2 regions of the Dietzia sp. oral taxon 368 genome follow, and region 2 is predicted to be linked to the other one. Evidence: riboswitches for the same ligand, from Rfam matches in the RefSeq annotation. Region 2 holds a riboswitch; the other holds the start of a gene.
The links. A riboswitch is a leader RNA that binds a small molecule or an ion and turns the genes downstream of it on or off. The one in region 2 is predicted to bind cobalamin.
Positions count from the first base shown of each region.

Region 1 (7,788 bases), 1.7 Mb from region 2:
TCCGATGTCTCACGTGCGAGCGCCTGTTTCTGCTCGGCGCGCTCCTGGTCAAGGCGGCGACGTTGCGCTGCCGCCTCTGCTTCCGACCGCATAGCGCGGTACGGTCCGACCATGTCCTGAAGGACTCTGAGTGCCGCGATTGCGGACTCATACTTGGCGGCACCGTCATCGAGCCGCTTCAGTGAGGAAGGATCGATCTCAGCTGTTGCCAAGATCAGCGCGACTAGGGTGTCGAAGTACCGGTGCTGGTTGTCAGCGAGCGTAGTGACTAGTTGACGGACGATGGCTCTCTTATACGAACCGCCCCAGTCGAGCTGAGCGATCAGCTCGGGTTCGCCGGTGGCGCTGCGCAGGAATGCTCTCAGATCGTTTTTGAACCAGTAAGCAGTAGCCAAGGCCTCTTGCAGCGGCACAAGCACTGCAGGGGACACCCTCTTCGTAGCCATCAGCACAGTCTAGTTTTATGGGCTGGCGTAGTTCGTCAGAGCTTGCGCACAAAACTGGTGGGTGTCGGCTCGAAGCGGACAAAATCAATGCAATGGGAGCCGGAACCGTGAAGGCAGACGACCGAGCGTGCCTGCCTTCACCCTTGTCATAACGTCTGGTTATCGGTTTCGCATGGCTGCTGGTAGGCGCGCTCTTTCGACCGAGTAGCCCGTGACCGACCGTAGTGCTCCTCGTAGGTGGTGCTGGGTTTCACGCCGTTTTCGACATCAGCGGTCTTCATGCAGTTCGTCAAGCGGTCAAGCACCACCGGATTTTCTCTTGTGTGCCTGATCGGATCGCATCGACGCGACCTCCGTCCCACGGGAGCAGGCATTCGGCGGTTTCGAATCGACTGCACTGCAGTGTTTTACACACCGGCGCAGATGGCTCACTCCCGGCAGCACCTCGGCTCAACCGGCGACATGCTTGGGTGGCGCCCCGCTCAGACGGGGTGCCGGTCACTGCGTCGATAGGGTTAGCTCCCGCCTGCTCGCCGGTCGACGAGCATCCGCAGGCTCGTCTCCTCGACCTGATGCGGCACGTCGATGGGGCGGGTGTGGACCAGGACGCGGTCCGCTCGTCGCACCCCGGGGTCCGCGGAGAGCGCGTCCAGAATGTGCGCGGCGGTGCCGGTGGAGATCGTCAATGGTGCCCCCAGCCCGCGGACCCTGCGCTCTTCGGCGGCAACCCAGTCGGCGACGGACGACTCCTCGGTCGCCACGAGGGGCCGGGAGACCGCGATCTTCCCGCCTCCGGCAGCGGTGAACGTATCGAACAGGGCCGCGACCCTGAGGTCTTCCTGCGCCGGGATATTTCCAGGGCGAACGCGTCGCCGACCGGCGATGAGCCCCAGGCCGCGGCCGGCAGCATGCAGCACCGTCTCGCTGCTGCCGGCGGTGATCCACAGACGGTCCATCAGGTCAGGAGCGGGCGGATGGAGCCGCGGGTGGATCGCGCCGACGAGCAGCCCCCTCAGCTCGTCCACCACCTCCCAGAACCGACCGTGCCTGCGGTCGTGGTCGAGCCCCCACGCAGTGGAGGCGATCGGGTCCGATCCGCTCCCGAGCCCCAGCTCCAGGCGCCCGCCGGACAGCATGTCCACCACGGCGGCGTCTTCGGCGAGTCGGCGCGGGTGCTCGAGGGCCGCCGAGATGGATGCCGTTCCTAGGGCGATCCGATCGGTCTCCCGGGCCAGAGCCGCGAGTAGGAGGAGCGGCGACGGCAGGTGGGCGTCGTCGGTTCCGAAGCGGTGTTGGGCCACCCAGAATGAGCCGTACCCGGCGTCCTCGGCCACTTGGGCGAGGCGGATCGTGCGCTCGAACGCCATCGCAGGCCCGTCAGTCCCGCTGACGTGGCAGACCACGCCCCACCCGAGCTCGCGCTGGTCGCGGTCCGGGTGCCTCACCCGCGAGTCATCGCTTCCTCGAAGCGCCGTGTCCGCTCGTCCTGGCTCAGCCGCGAGCACCATGAGCAGTACCGTCCGTCGGGGGCGGCGTACCAGTGGCAACAGGACTTTCGGTCGTAGAACAGACGTGGTCCGGCGGGATCGGAAAGGATCCGGAATTCGCCTCCCCGGCGCAGTTCGGGACGGGCGGACAGCAGCAACTCGGCATGTTCGCGGATGTGGTGGGTGGTCAGCCCGGTGTCGGGCCGGTCCGCGAGCGCCCGGAACCCTCCGGCGAAGCCTGCCGCGATGTTTCCCATGAGGTTGCCCATCCCGGGCCCGGTCTCCGCGCTCACCGCCTCGGCGAGCGGGCGCAGGTGCCCGTCGACGGTGGCGGTCAGGACCTGCTCCGGGGTCGCGTCCTTGAGCACCTGCGGTGAGTGCAGCGTCAGCAGGTCGGGCGATCCGTCGGTGAACCGGACCGAGACCCCCGCCGCGTGGAGATCGAGTGCCACGCCGTGCAACATCCACGCCGCCACCGCGACCGCGCAGACCCGATGGCAGTAGCGCTGGAACACCAACGAACCGGCGTGCCGCCCCGTCTCCATCCCCCGGAACTGGGCGTGCAGTTCCACCATCCGACGGGCCTGCCCGGATGCCGGGTCGCACAGCTGCATGCCGTGGAAGCGTTGATTACCCGCCGCCGTTTCGGTGGCAGCCGTGTCGCCCGGGGTCAGGCGGATGACGCGGAACGGCGGGCCGAGGCCGTCGATGGCGGTCAACAGTGCGGGGATGTCGGTCATGTCTCGGGGTTCCTTCTCCGGGCCGGCACCACGTACCTGGCCCCGTTGAGGTGGACCACATCGGCCACGGGGCCGTACAGGGTCTCGACGAACTCGGTGGTGATGACGTCGGCCGGCCGCCCCTGCGAGTGCACGCGTCCCTGGTCGAGGACGATCAGTCGGTCGCAGAACGCGGCAGCCAGATTAAGGTCGTGCAGGACGATCGCCACCCCCACGCCGTCGGTGTGGACCAGGTCGCGCACTATCTCCATGATCTCCAGCTGGTAACGCAGGTCTAGCGCGCTGACCGGCTCGTCGAGTAGGAGGTACGGGGTCTGCGCGGCCAGGGTCCGGCCGATCAGCACTCGCTGTTGCTGGCCGCCACTGAGCTCGAAGGCGCGGCGTGATGCCATCCCCCCGAGGCCGAGTCGCTCGGCGATGCCCAGGACGATGTCGAGCGTGGCTTCCTCGCTGAGGCGCCGCCGATCCAGTGCGAGACTCATCGACTCGGCCACGGTGAGGGCTCGGCCCACCCCATCGTCGTGCTGGGGGACGTAACCCAGGATTTGCGCGCGTCGGCGCGGGCGAACCTTCACCATGTCGGTTCCGTCGGCCACGATCGTGCCCGAGCGGGGGGTGAGCACGCCGCACACGGACTTGAGCAGGGTGGACTTGCCGCAGCCATTCGGACCGAGGATGCCCACCATCTCACCGGGGGCCACGTCCACGTCGATTCCGGCGATCACGGCCTCGCCGCGGCGGCGGTGTGCGGCCGACAGACCACGCACCTTCAGACCAGTCGCGGACTTCGCATCGGTCACCGCGACCACCTGCCCTCGCGCAGGATCAACCACAGGAACACCGGCACCCCGATGAGCGACACCACGATCCCCACCGGGATGATGATCGGGCTCAGGGCCAGTCTGCCCACCAGGTCCGCCGCCAGGATAATGCTCGCCCCGGTGATCGCGGTCAGCGGTAGGCGGTAGCGTTCATCGGCCCCGACGAGCATGGACGCGATGTGTGGAGCCACGAGGCCGATGAACCCGATGACCCCGGTCACGCTGATCACGGTGGCCGCGACCAAGGTGATCGACAACCCGGTCTCCAGGCGCAGCCGCGTGACGGAGACGCCCAGGGCCCGCGCCACATCGTCGCCCGCGGCGAACCGTTGGTAGTTGCCTGTGTTGGCGCGGGCGTGCAGACAGGCGAGGACGACGACGACGGCGGCGATCGCGATCTGTGACCAGGTCGCCCGGCCGAGGTCCCCGAATGTCCAGTGGATGATCGACGACAACTGCTGCTCGTCCGCGACGTACTGCAGTCCCGCCGCCAGGGCCGAGAACAGATAGCTCAGGGCGATCCCGGCCAGGATGATCGCGGTGGGACCCATCCGCGTGACCGAGGCGATTGAGAAGACGAGCAGCGAGCACAGGACCGCGCCGATGAACGCGGCGACCATCGTGCCCAGGGTGCGGGACCCGACGATTGACAGACCCGTGAGAATCGCGACGGAGGCGCCGAAGGCCGCGGCGTTGGAGATCCCGGTGGTGAAGGGGCTGGCCATGGGGTTGCCGGTGATGATCTGCATGCCCGCGCCGGCCACCGCGAGCCCGATCCCGGCCACGACGGCCATGGCGATCCGCGGCAGGCGGAGCTGCACCACCGCGACCCACTCGTTCCACGTCAACGGGGTGGCCCACCGGTCACCTTCGGGTACGAGCGTGGCCAGCAACCTGACCGAGCTGATGTCGGTCACGCCGTTGACCACGCCCGCCCAGGCCAGCGCCAGCATGATCGCCGCCGCGGCCACCAGGATCAGTCGCCGTGTGCGGCGGGTTCCCAGGATCGTCCGGCGGTCATCACGAGTAGTTTGACTCGCCACGGATTGTCAGATCACCGGGTGGCCGGGACGGTGTAGACGTGACCCTCTGGCAGCTCCATACCCTGGAGCTCCAGCCACCGGGAGAAGACGTCGTCCGGGTCGAAGCCCGCCATCTGCTCCGGGTAGAGCCACTTTGCCAGGTAGGCCGCTCCGACAATCTTGCCGAGTCCGCCGCCCGCAAATCCGGTGATCATGTGGACGTTGCCCTCCTGCACGGCGGTGAGCTCCGGCCACCCGGGACGCGCGATCATCTCCTGCCCGATCGAGGCGAACTCACCGTCGGCCGGGGGCGTGTAGACGCCGGTGTTCTTCAGCGCCCCACCCGAAGTCGTCTTGAGGATCAGATCCGGGGCAGTGGCCAGGATCTGCTCGGGATCGACCGTGTCGCCCTCCAGGGTGGGGTCGCCGAACATGTTGACCCCACCCGCGGCCACGATCATCTGGTGCCACCCGTCGTTGGACGTCTCGGGAATGGCGGTGGTATAGGGATCGCCGTACTCCCAGTACACGGTCTTCTTCGGTTCGACTCCGCCCACGCGGTCGGCGATGTCGACCTTGGTCGACTCGAAGAACTCAGTGACCTTCTCGGCTCCGGCCTCATTGTCAAAGGCGCTACCGAGGATCTCAAGCTGCGAGGCGAAATCGCCGTTGTCCCACCCGGTGACGGTGAGGACCTTGATGCCGACCGGTTCCAGCGCGGCCGCGTACTCGTCGACCTTGCCGTTGCGCGGCAGGATCAGCACCTCGGGATCGAGCTCGATGATCTTCTCGACGTTCAGTTCGCTCTGGCCCTTGCCGATGACGTTATCCGGATCGAACTGACCCCAATAGACGCGATCCTGGGCGGTGTTGGCGTCGACGGCGATCACCTTGTCGATGTCGCCCATCGCCCGGATCAGCTCGCTGTTGTAGCGGTTAGCCACCACAGCCGACTCGATCGGGCCGTCGAACTCCACGGTCCGTCCGGCGTCGTCGACAACCGTGATGGACTGAGCCGGCGTCTCTTCGGAGGGCTGCTCAGGTGCCGAACAAGCGGTCGTGACCACCAAGCCGAGCATTGCCAAAAGAGTGACCACTCTGTCACGGGACAGCCGTGGTCGACGGGTCTTGATATTCATGTGTGAGGGCTCCTCGGCCGTGAGTGCAGGAGCGCGGGGTGCGCCCCTGCGCCGGCAGGTGTCGGACTCGAGAACTGGTGGCGGGGATGTTGTGACCACGCCATTGGATTCTCTTACCGTTGCGGGACAGTTCCGGACTCCCACCGGATTCCCTCTTGCGTCGATATCGCCCGGCTCCGAGCGCAGAAGTAGCGCAGGGACAGGCGGCACCGAACCGACTAACGGGGAGCATACCTGAGCATTTCCTCACCCCTGAGGCCGCAGGCCGGTGAAGCGACATGCCCTAGAAGAGGGGCGACTCGGTAGTGGCAACGTGGTCGGTGTCGTCGAGGTAGCCGGCATCGCGTAGGGCTGCCTCGAGCACCCGGACATACGGGAGACGCAGTTCGGCAGCCATGCCGTCGAGCGTGGTCCGGGCCGGCAGGCCGCGCAGTCCGTGGGTGCGCCACAGGTGCAGATTCTGGCGGGTGATCCCGATTCGGCGGGCCAGCTCGGACTCACTGACGCCATAGGCACGCTTGTGGGCGTCGATGAGTTCGACCAGGCGAGGGGTATGCATGGGCCCGAGTGTCCGCCTGCGCCGAGGGGTCGTCAAGTATGAATTAACGTATCCGACAAGTGAAACTTTACATAATGTAGATTATCGGCACTTGGTGGATCCGGCGGTCGGACCAGAAGGGGCCGACGGCGCGCGACGTGACGTGGCCGCAGGTCGTGATCCTCGGGGCTCGCGTTGTCCCGCCGTTCTCGACCGGCGGCGTCGACGTGACTGTGCCCGCCCTCGTCCGCCTCGGACCTGTTGTCGGAGACACTGCTGGTATGTCCGGACCTTCCCACGCCGCCGACCCGTCGGCTCCGGACCGCGCCACGGCGCGCTCGCGCCCCGTGCCGTTGTGCCACCCGGCTGGTGCGCCGACAGTGTCTCGCGTCGCCCGCCCGGCTGCGACTTGGGCACCGTGCCCGGTCCGGGACGGCGTCGCCATCCTCGGTCCCGGTGTGCCGGCCGTGTGCGTGCTCGACGATGCAGTCGAAACGTCACGGGTGACGAAAGGCGGGGAGGTCCGAGGTCGCGGTCGGGACGAGTCTCGGCTGCCCCACGAGGGCCCGCCGGTCGCGCCCGCCCCGGTTCGGGGCATCACCTCGTCGACGCGGCGGTGTCGGCGCCGTCTATCGTCGGCTGGCGATCGGCCCATGGCAGGGCCTGCTCGAGCTGTCCGGCGAGCCGCAGGAGCCGGCTCTCCCCGCCGAGGGGCGCGACGAACTGGACCCCCATCGGCAGGCCCTCCGGCGTCCAGTGCAGTGGAAGCGACATCGCCGGCCGCCCGGTGAGGTTGGCCAGTTGCGTGTACGGGACCCAGCTCAGGTTGTCGTCGATGATCGACTCCGCGAACCGGGAATGACGCAGTAGCGGCGCGGTCCGGGTCGTCAGCAGCGCCTCCGCTCCCCGGACGGCCCACGGCGGGGTGTCGAGGGCGCCGATGAGCGGTGGTAGATCCGCGAGGCCGGGCGTCATGAGCAGGTCGTAGCCCGAGAAGAAGGCGGTCAACTCGCGCACGTAGTCGTCGCGACGCATCACTGCGGTGAGGTAGTCCACGCTGCTCTGCGACCTGCCCAGCGCGGCGACGATCCGGGTGTCCGTCTCGAAGTCCCGGTCGCGGCATCCCGTCCGCTGCCGGGTGCTCTCCACCGTCCACGCGAGGTACGCGAACCAGCTCGTGAGGAAGTCGCGGGCCAGTGCGAGGTCGTCGACGGGCTGCGACTCGAGAAACTCGACGTGATGACCGAGCCCCTCGAGCGCACGGCCCGCGGACTCGACCGACGCGAGCGCCTCCGGGTGGGGCGAAGCGTTGATCGATGACGTCGTGCACAGCCCGATCCGCAGGCGGCCCGGCTCGGCACCGACCTGGGACAGGAACGTCTCTGACGGCATCGCCGGGAGGTACGGGCCGCCCGGCTCGCCGCCGGCGAGAACGTCCAGCATTGCGGCGGTGTCGCGGACGGTTCGCGAGACGACGCCGTTGGTCGCCGCGCCGTGCATCGCCTCCCCGCGTACCGGACCCGTCGGGACGATACCGCGGCCGGGCTTGAGGCCGACCAGTCCGCAGCAGGCTGCCGGGATCCTGATGGACCCGC
Region 1 covers NZ_CP027238.1:2,887,633-2,895,420, forward strand. Annotated here, with positions in the region: gene C3V38_RS13530 (hypothetical protein) at 1-446, opposite strand, end outside; gene C3V38_RS13535 (LLM class flavin-dependent oxidoreductase) at 962-1,891, opposite strand; gene C3V38_RS13540 (ferric iron reductase) at 1,888-2,673, opposite strand; gene C3V38_RS13545 (ABC transporter ATP-binding protein) at 2,670-3,473, opposite strand; gene C3V38_RS13550 (iron ABC transporter permease) at 3,470-4,537, opposite strand; gene C3V38_RS13555 (ABC transporter substrate-binding protein) at 4,549-5,595, opposite strand; cobalamin riboswitch at 5,691-5,845, opposite strand; gene C3V38_RS13560 (XRE family transcriptional regulator) at 5,939-6,214, opposite strand; gene C3V38_RS13565 (amidase) at 6,791-7,788, opposite strand, start outside.
Region 1: another riboswitch for cobalamin. It lies ahead of C3V38_RS13555 (ABC transporter substrate-binding protein); the one in region 2 lies ahead of C3V38_RS05560 (ABC transporter substrate-binding protein).

Region 2 (7,788 bases):
CTCACCGTGGGTGATGGCGCCGATGGTGGCCACCGTCCACGAGGCCCGCGACTTCGCCGACCGCTGCCGCGGCCGGGGCCTCACGCCCGGGATCATGGTCGAGGTGCCGTCCGTCGCCGTGGCGGTGGACCGCTTCCTCCCGCACGTGGACTTCCTGTCCGTCGGCACCAACGACCTCACCCAGTACGTCATGGCAGCCGACCGGATGTCCCCCGACCTGGCCGCCCTCACCGATCCCTGGCAGCCCGCGGTGCTGCGACTCATCCGCACGGTCGCCGACGCCGCCGGCCGTTCCCCCGACGGCCGGTCGATCCCGGTGGGCGTGTGCGGCGAAGCGGCGGCCGACCCGGACCTCGCCTGCGTCCTGCTGGGGCTCGGCGTCACCTCGCTGTCGGTGGCCACCGCCGCCCTCCCCCACGTCGGCGCCGCGCTGGCCGGGGTCACGCTCCAGCAGTGCCGCGAGTTCGCCCGGATCGCGCTCGACAGCGACACGGCCCGCGACGCCCGGGACGCGGTCCGCGCCGCCCGCGGCTGAGGGGGCGCCGGGCACGCGGGCGGCGTCGGCGGAGCGCCACTTCGAGGACCTCCGCGAACACCATTGGCTGGTCTACACTTGACGCCTGTCAACGACGAGAGTGTCCAGATCAGGACTCCGCCTTCGTCGCCACACCGAGAATCACGAGGTCTCACATCATGAATCCGCTGGTCGCCCCCGGTCGTGAAACCCTGTTCCGGTCGCTCGACGTCCGCTCACTGCACCTGGCCAACCGCCTGGTCATGTCGCCGATGACGCGGATGGGCTGCCCGGGCGGACTGCCCGACGAGATCAACCGGGACTACTACGCGGCCCGCGCCGCAGGCGGTACCGGGCTGGTCGTCACCGAGGGCATCGGCGTGGACCACCCCACGTCGGTCGACCACTCCGCGATCCCGCGCCTCGACGGTCCGGAGTCCGTGGCGGCGTGGCGCGTGGTGACGGACGCCGTGCACGCCGCGGGCGGCCGGATCATGGCGCAGCTGTGGCACGTCGGTCCGCTGTGGGGCGCCAACGCCCGCTTCGATCGCGGGAGCCGCGACCGCCTCATGGCGATGCACCCCATGCGTCCGTCGGGCCTGTGGGGTACGCCGGGCGTCACCACGTACTCGGATCGGAGTATCGAGCGCTGGTCGCCGGCGGTGGAGCCGATGACCGAGTCGGACATCGCCGACGTGATCGGCGCCTTCGCCCGGTCGGCACGGTATGCCCTCGAGGCCGGGTTCGACGGGGTCACCCTGCACGGCGGCCACGGCTACCTGCTGGATGCGTTCGTCTGGGCCGATACCAACCGACGCACCGACGAGTGGGGCGGCGACCTGGCGGCGCGGAGCCGCTTCCCCGCAGCAGTCGTGGCGGCGGTCCGTGAGGCCATCGGCGCGGAGGCGCCGCTGTTCTACCGCTTCTCGCAGCACACGCAGCAGGACTACACGGTGCTCAAGGCCACCAGCCCCGACGAGCTCGGCGTCTACCTCGGCGCACTCGCCGAGGCGGGCGTCGACCTGTTCGACGCGTCGACCAGGCGGTTCAGCGATCCGGCGTTCCCCGACCTGGAGGGTGACGACGGCAAGGTCACCCTCGCCGGGTGGGCCCGCAGACTCACGGGTAAGCCGGCGGGCGCCGTGGGCGGCGTGGGGATCGGGACGTCCCTGCGCGAGCAGAAGTTGGGCAAGGCGGCCGTGGCGGCGGACAACATCGATTCGGTCGTGGAGTGCATGGAGCGCGGCGAGTTCGATCTCATCTCCATCGGCCGGATGCACCTGGCTGATCCGGCGATTGCCCGGGTCCTGCGCGAGGCCGAGCCGCTTCCGGAGTTCGACCGCGAGGTGCATGAGGCGCCGCTCCGCGCCCCGGCCTGACAACGGTTCCCGCCGTCGCGAGCCGAACCCTGGCGGGCCCGGCCGGCCGGGGCTAGCCTGCGGCCATGACCGTCACCGATGAACTGCTCGAGGCCGCCAAGGCCTATCAGTCCGACTTCGACAAGGGCGACCTGCCCATGCCGCCCGGCAGGAAGGTCGCCGTCGTGGCCTGCATGGACGCTCGCCTCAACCCGTACGGCCTGCTGGGCCTGACAGAGGGCGACGCCCACGTCATCCGCAACGCGGGAGGGGTCGTCACCGACGATGTCCTGCGATCGCTCACCATCAGCCAGCGGCTGCTCGGGACCGAGGAGATCGTCCTCGTCCACCACACGGACTGCGGGATGCTCACCTTCCGGGACGACGACTTCAAGGATCAGATCCAGTCCGACACCGGCTTGCGGCCGCGCTGGGCGCCCGAGTCGTTCCCGGAGCCGGAGGCCGACGTCCGCCAGTCGATCGCCCGCGTGGAATCCGACCCCTTCCTGCTGCACAGCACCGCGGTGCGCGGTTTCGTCTACGACGTGTCCACCGGCGAACTGCGTGAGGTCCAGCGCGAAGAGTAGCCCGCCCGGCACGGCCGTCGACGACTCCGGCGTCATCCCACCGTTGAGGCGGCGCTGGCCGCCGACGCAGGTGGCTGGGTGGGAGACGACTACCTCCGCGCGGCGCGGTGTGCCTATGCTCGACATGAACTACCGACTTCCGGACGCAGGGAAAGACCGGTGAGAATCCGGCGCTGACCCGCAACGGTGTGCCGCTACCACAAGTGGCGGCGAGCCCGATCGCCTGCCCGGAGGCCTGACTCCACCAGTCATCGCCGAGGTCTGCGATCCGGGGTCCTGTCAGGTGACGTGGCGTCCTCGACGCCAGCCGTCCTGCGGGTCTGCCGTGGTCGTCGACCACACGACACGATCCGAGGTCTGATCATGTTCCGTCACCACCCCAGAACCGCGCTGGCCGCGCTGCTCGTGAGCGGCCTGGCGCTCGCCGGCTGCTCCCGGGGCGAGGCGCTCGAGAGCGGTGGCGCGGCCGAGCCCTTCGCCAACCCGGTCACCATCGCCAACTGCGAGCGCGAGGCCACCTACACCGAGCCGCCGCAGCGCATCATCTCGATGAACGACCACGTCACCGAGACCCTCATCCAGCTGGGTGCGGGCGACCGGATCGTCGGGATGGGTTACGGCGATCAGAACGACGTGCTGCCGGAGGTCGCCGACCAGTTCCACGCCATCCCGTCGCTTGCCGAGGAGTACCCCACCTGGGAGCAGATCGTCGACCTCGAGCCCGACCTGGTGGTCGCGGGCATGCGCAGCGCGTTCGACGAGAAGGAGGGCCGCAGCCGCGACGCCCTCGAGTCCGCCGGTATCAACACGTTCCTGTTCTCGGAGTACTGCGGCGAGGGCTTCCCCGACCTGTCGATGCTCGAGACGGACTTCTCCCAGCTCGGTCGTGTCCTCGGCGTCGAGCAGGGGGCACGCGACCTCACGGATCGGATCCGTGGGCGGGTCGAAGACGTCCGCTCCACGCTCGACGCGGCGGGCGTGACCGGCATCCCCACCTTTTTCTACGACAGCGGCGAGGCCGAACCCATGACGATCGGCGGTGTGGGCATCGGCCAGCTCATCGGCGAGTACGCGGGCGCGGACAACATCTTCTCCGAGGGTGACAAGCCGTACCCCAAGACCACCTGGGAGGTCCTCGGCGAGCGTCAGCCGGAGGCGATCGTCGTGCTGGACTACGGCCCGACCAGCGCGGAGGACAAGATCGCCTACCTGCGCGCGCAGCCCGTCATGGCCACCACCCCGGCCATCCGGGAGGACCGGATCGTGGTGGTGCCGCTGGCGGACTTCTTCGAGAGCTCGCGGATGGCGACCTCGGTGGAGACCATCGCCCGCGAGCTGCACCCGCACGCGTTCGGGCAGTGACATGACGTCGGTAGCCGAGAAGCCCGATCGCCGCGAGGGCCGCCGCCCGCCGGCCCGGGCAGGGGCCGACCCCGCCGTCGTGTCCTCCTCCGACATAACGGACCCCGCCGGCACCGCACCCAGCGGCCGCCGGCCCCTCGCGCTGATCTGTCTGCCGCTGCTGGCCGTACTCGTGGTCGCGATCGCGGCGGGCGTCTCGCTGGGCTCGGTGTCCATCCCGTTCGGGGACGTGTGGGCGATCGTGGCGCACCGCCTCGCCCCGGGGTTGTTCGAGCCGTGGTGGACCGACGCCCGGGAGGCGATCGTCCTCGAGTCGCGGCTGCCCCGCGCGCTCATGGCGGCGGCCGTGGGCGCGTCCCTGGCGGTGGCGGGCGGCGTCGCGCAGGCGGTGACCCGCAACCCGCTCGCGGACCCGTACCTGCTTGGGGTTTCCTCCGGGGCGGGCTTCGGCGTCGTCGCCCTCACCGTCCTCGGCGTGGGCGCCGGGGTGTGGGGCGTCTTCACCCTGCCCATGGCCGCGTTCGTCGGCGCGCTGCTCCCGCTGGCCGGGGTGGTGTTGGTGGCCCGCCGCGCCCACGACACCACCGCGATCGTGTTGGTGGGGGCGGCCATGACGATGGTTTTCGGCGCGCTCAACACCTTCACGCTGCTGGTACTGGGTGACGACCACCAACTCGGCACGGTCATGCGGTGGCTCGCCGGCGGATTCGGCGACGCCGGGTGGACGATGGTCTGGGCGCCGATCGCGATCCTTGCCGTCGCCGGCACGGTGGTGATGCTGTGCAGTCGCCACCTGGACCTGCTCCTCACCGGCGACGACGGCGCCACCGCCATGGGCGTCAACGTGCCGCGGTTCCGGATCCTCATGCTGCTGCTCGTCTCGCTGCTCACCGCGGGCGCCGTGGCGGTGTCGGGGACCATCGGGTTCATCGGCCTGCTCATCCCGCACCTCGCGGGCTTCCTCACGGGCCGGACGTCCGCGCGCCTGCTGCCCACCGCGGCGCTGCTCGGCGCCCTCGCCCTGGTCCTGGCCGACATCGCCGCCCGCTCAGTGCGCGAGGGCACAGAGCTGCCGGTCGGCGTCATCACGGGCGTCGTGGGCGGGCCCGTGTTCCTGGTGATGCTGTGGCGCCGCTACGGGAGGGCGTCGATATGACCACCCTCAGCGCGGACCGTGTCTCCGCCCGCCTGGGCGGCCGGCAGATCCTCGACGGCGTCGACCTCACCGTCACTCCCGGTCTGGTCACGGCCCTGGTCGGGCCGAACGGCAGTGGGAAGACGACCTTGCTGCGCGCGTGTTACCGAGCGCTGCCCACCACGGCGGGTCACGTCACCATCGACGGCGCGGACATCACCTCGCTGCGCCGCCGCGCGCTCGCCCGCGCGGTGGGGGCCAGCACGCAGGAGCCGGTCTCGCTCGGCGGCATCACGGTCCGCGAGTCGGTACGCCTGGGCCGGACGGTCACCCGCGGGTTGTTCGAGCCGCTGGACACCGACGACTCCGCGGTCGTCGAGACCGTCCTCGCGCGGGTCGGGCTGACCGAACTCGCCGACCGCGATGTGCTCGCCCTGTCCGGCGGGGAGCGGCAGCGGGTGTCGATCGCGCGCACCCTGGCCCAGCAGCCCGACGTCCTCCTGCTGGACGAGCCGACCAACCACCTCGACCTCCACCAGCAACTGTCGGTCCTGGCGCTGCTGCGCGAGCTCGCGGCCGGCGGCCTGGCGGTGCTGCTCACGCTCCACGACCTGCGCATGGCCGTCGAGTACTGCGATGCCGTCGCCGTTCTACACCGCGGTCGGCTCGTCGCGACGGGCGCGCCGGAGGAGGTCCTGGACGCCGCGGTGCTGCGGGAGGTGTTCGGCGTGCGCGGCCAGGTGCGGGCGGGGTCGGACGGTCGCCGCACCCTCGACGTGGTGGGGCTGGCCAATGCGTGACGAGGCGGTGGGTGGCGCGAGCGTGGGTGGCGGGCCGGGGGGTGACGACGGCGACGACGACGAGCTCCGCGCCCCCGGGGCCGTGGCGGCAGCGTACGCGGGCGCCTCGACCCTCCTCGGGGACTTCGCCCGCACCATCGAGCACGGCTCGACCGTCCTGCCCGGCGTGGTGCTGACGGACCCGCGGTGGCTGGCCCGGCGGGTGGAGGACACCGGCCGGCGCTGGACGCATGACGATCCGCGGGTGAACGGGACGTTGTGGTGGTATTCGGCCAGCTCGACGCTGGTCGCCGCGCCGCTGGCGATGCTGCTCGCCACCGGACGCGCGCCCGATCCCCGCCCGGGGCGGCTCAGCGTCTCGCTGCAGCCGAACGGCTATCTCCGGTCGGCGCGGTCTGATCGACTCCTTCCGTCGGTCGCGGCCTTCGCCGACGCGCTGGTGGAGGCCCACTCGGGGGTGATCGACGCCCTCGCGGAGGTCTCGGGCGCGGCCCGGCGGGCGTTGTGGGCGATCGCGACGGATTCCATCGCCAACCGGGCGCTCGAGGCGGGCCGCGCTGCGGGCGACGAGGACCGCGGCGGCGAGCTCGCTCGCGCCGTGTGTCGGCCGCCGCTGCTGCCGGCCCGCTACGTGGACGTGGAGGGCTCGGAGCGGACACGGCGGTTCGTCCGCCGCGGCTCGTGCTGCCTCATCTATGTGGCGACCGACGGCGGCAAGTGCGCGAGCTGCCCCCGCCGCGCCCCGGACGACCGCCGGGCCGAGCTCATCCGGCGGGCCTAGCTTCTCGACCGTCGATCACCCCGGGCCGATCGGAGCACCTGTCGAACTCCGGAGCCGGGTGCGACCCCAGACTCAGGCGAGAGGCAATCCGGGCACCAGATCCCCCGCCAGCCCGGCGACCGCGCCGATCACCGTGATCGCGGGTGGCGCGACCTGCGCCTCCGCGGCTTGTCGCGCGATCGTCGCCAGCGTGCCGTGCAGGATGCGCTGGGCCGGGGTCGAGCCGTTCTCGATCAGCACCGCCGGGGTGTCCGCGGGCATCGTCTCGGCCAGCAGTTCCGCGGTGATCGCGGGGAGGGTCGTCACCGCCATGAGTAGCACCAGGGTCGTGCCGGAGCGAGCCAGCGCCGCATAGTCGAGCGTCGACTGCGGGTGCCCGGGCGGGACGTGTCCGGAGATCACCGACACTCCCTGCGAGAGCCCACGGTGCGTGGCCGGGACCCCGACGAGCGCGGGCACTGAGAACGCTGAAGTCACGCCCGGGATCACCGTGACGGGCACTCCTGCGGCCGTGCACGCGAGATGCTCCTCGGCGCCGCGACCGAACAGGAAGCTGTCGCCGCCTTTGAGTCGCACCACCGTGCGGCCGCGCCGGGCCTGCTCGACGAGGATCCGGTTGATCTCCTCCTGCGGGGTCGCGGGACCGAACGGCACCTTGCCCACACCGATCACCTCGATGCCTGGGTCGAGCTCGACGAGGATCGACACAGGTCCCAGGCGGTCGGTCACCACCACGTCGGCGGTGCGCACGGCCTCGAGCCCGGCCACGGTCATCAACCCCGGGTCACCCGGCCCGCCTCCGACCAGCACCACCCGGCCCGGGCACTGCCCGCCGCCGACGGCCCGGTCGACGCGATCCTCGCCGGCCGCCGCATTCTCCGCCGCCATCAGGCCGTCGTCCCTTCTCCGCGTCGCAACAGGTACACATCCATCACCCAGCCGTGCTCGGCGCGCAGCCGCTCGCGGTGCCCCCGCAGCTCGGCCAGCACGTCGCCGACGCGGCCGGCCACCAGCGTCTCGCCGGCATCGCCGAGGTTGCCGCCCCACCAGATCCGCCAGTCGGCGAACCCGTCGAGCGGCAGGTCCGCGTTGAGCATCACCACCACGTTGTCCGCGCCGGCGGCCACGGCCTCGCGCAGCCGCCGCCCGGTGGTGACGGTGACGGTGCCGCCGATCTCGTGCAGCACGATCCGGTGCCGCGCGGCCAGGACCTGCAGCGCCGAGATCCCCGGCAGCACCTCCACGTCCAGG
Region 2 covers NZ_CP027238.1:1,157,055-1,164,842, forward strand. Annotated here, with positions in the region: gene C3V38_RS05545 (phosphoenolpyruvate--protein phosphotransferase) at 1-535, shown strand, start outside; gene C3V38_RS05550 (12-oxophytodienoate reductase) at 694-1,893, shown strand; gene C3V38_RS05555 (carbonic anhydrase) at 1,959-2,459, shown strand; cobalamin riboswitch at 2,548-2,705, shown strand; gene C3V38_RS05560 (ABC transporter substrate-binding protein) at 2,823-3,821, shown strand; gene C3V38_RS05565 (iron ABC transporter permease) at 3,823-4,977, shown strand; gene C3V38_RS05570 (ABC transporter ATP-binding protein) at 4,974-5,756, shown strand; gene C3V38_RS05575 ((2Fe-2S)-binding protein) at 5,749-6,537, shown strand; gene cobA (uroporphyrinogen-III C-methyltransferase) at 6,610-7,425, opposite strand; gene cobF (precorrin-6A synthase (deacetylating)) at 7,425-7,788, opposite strand, start outside.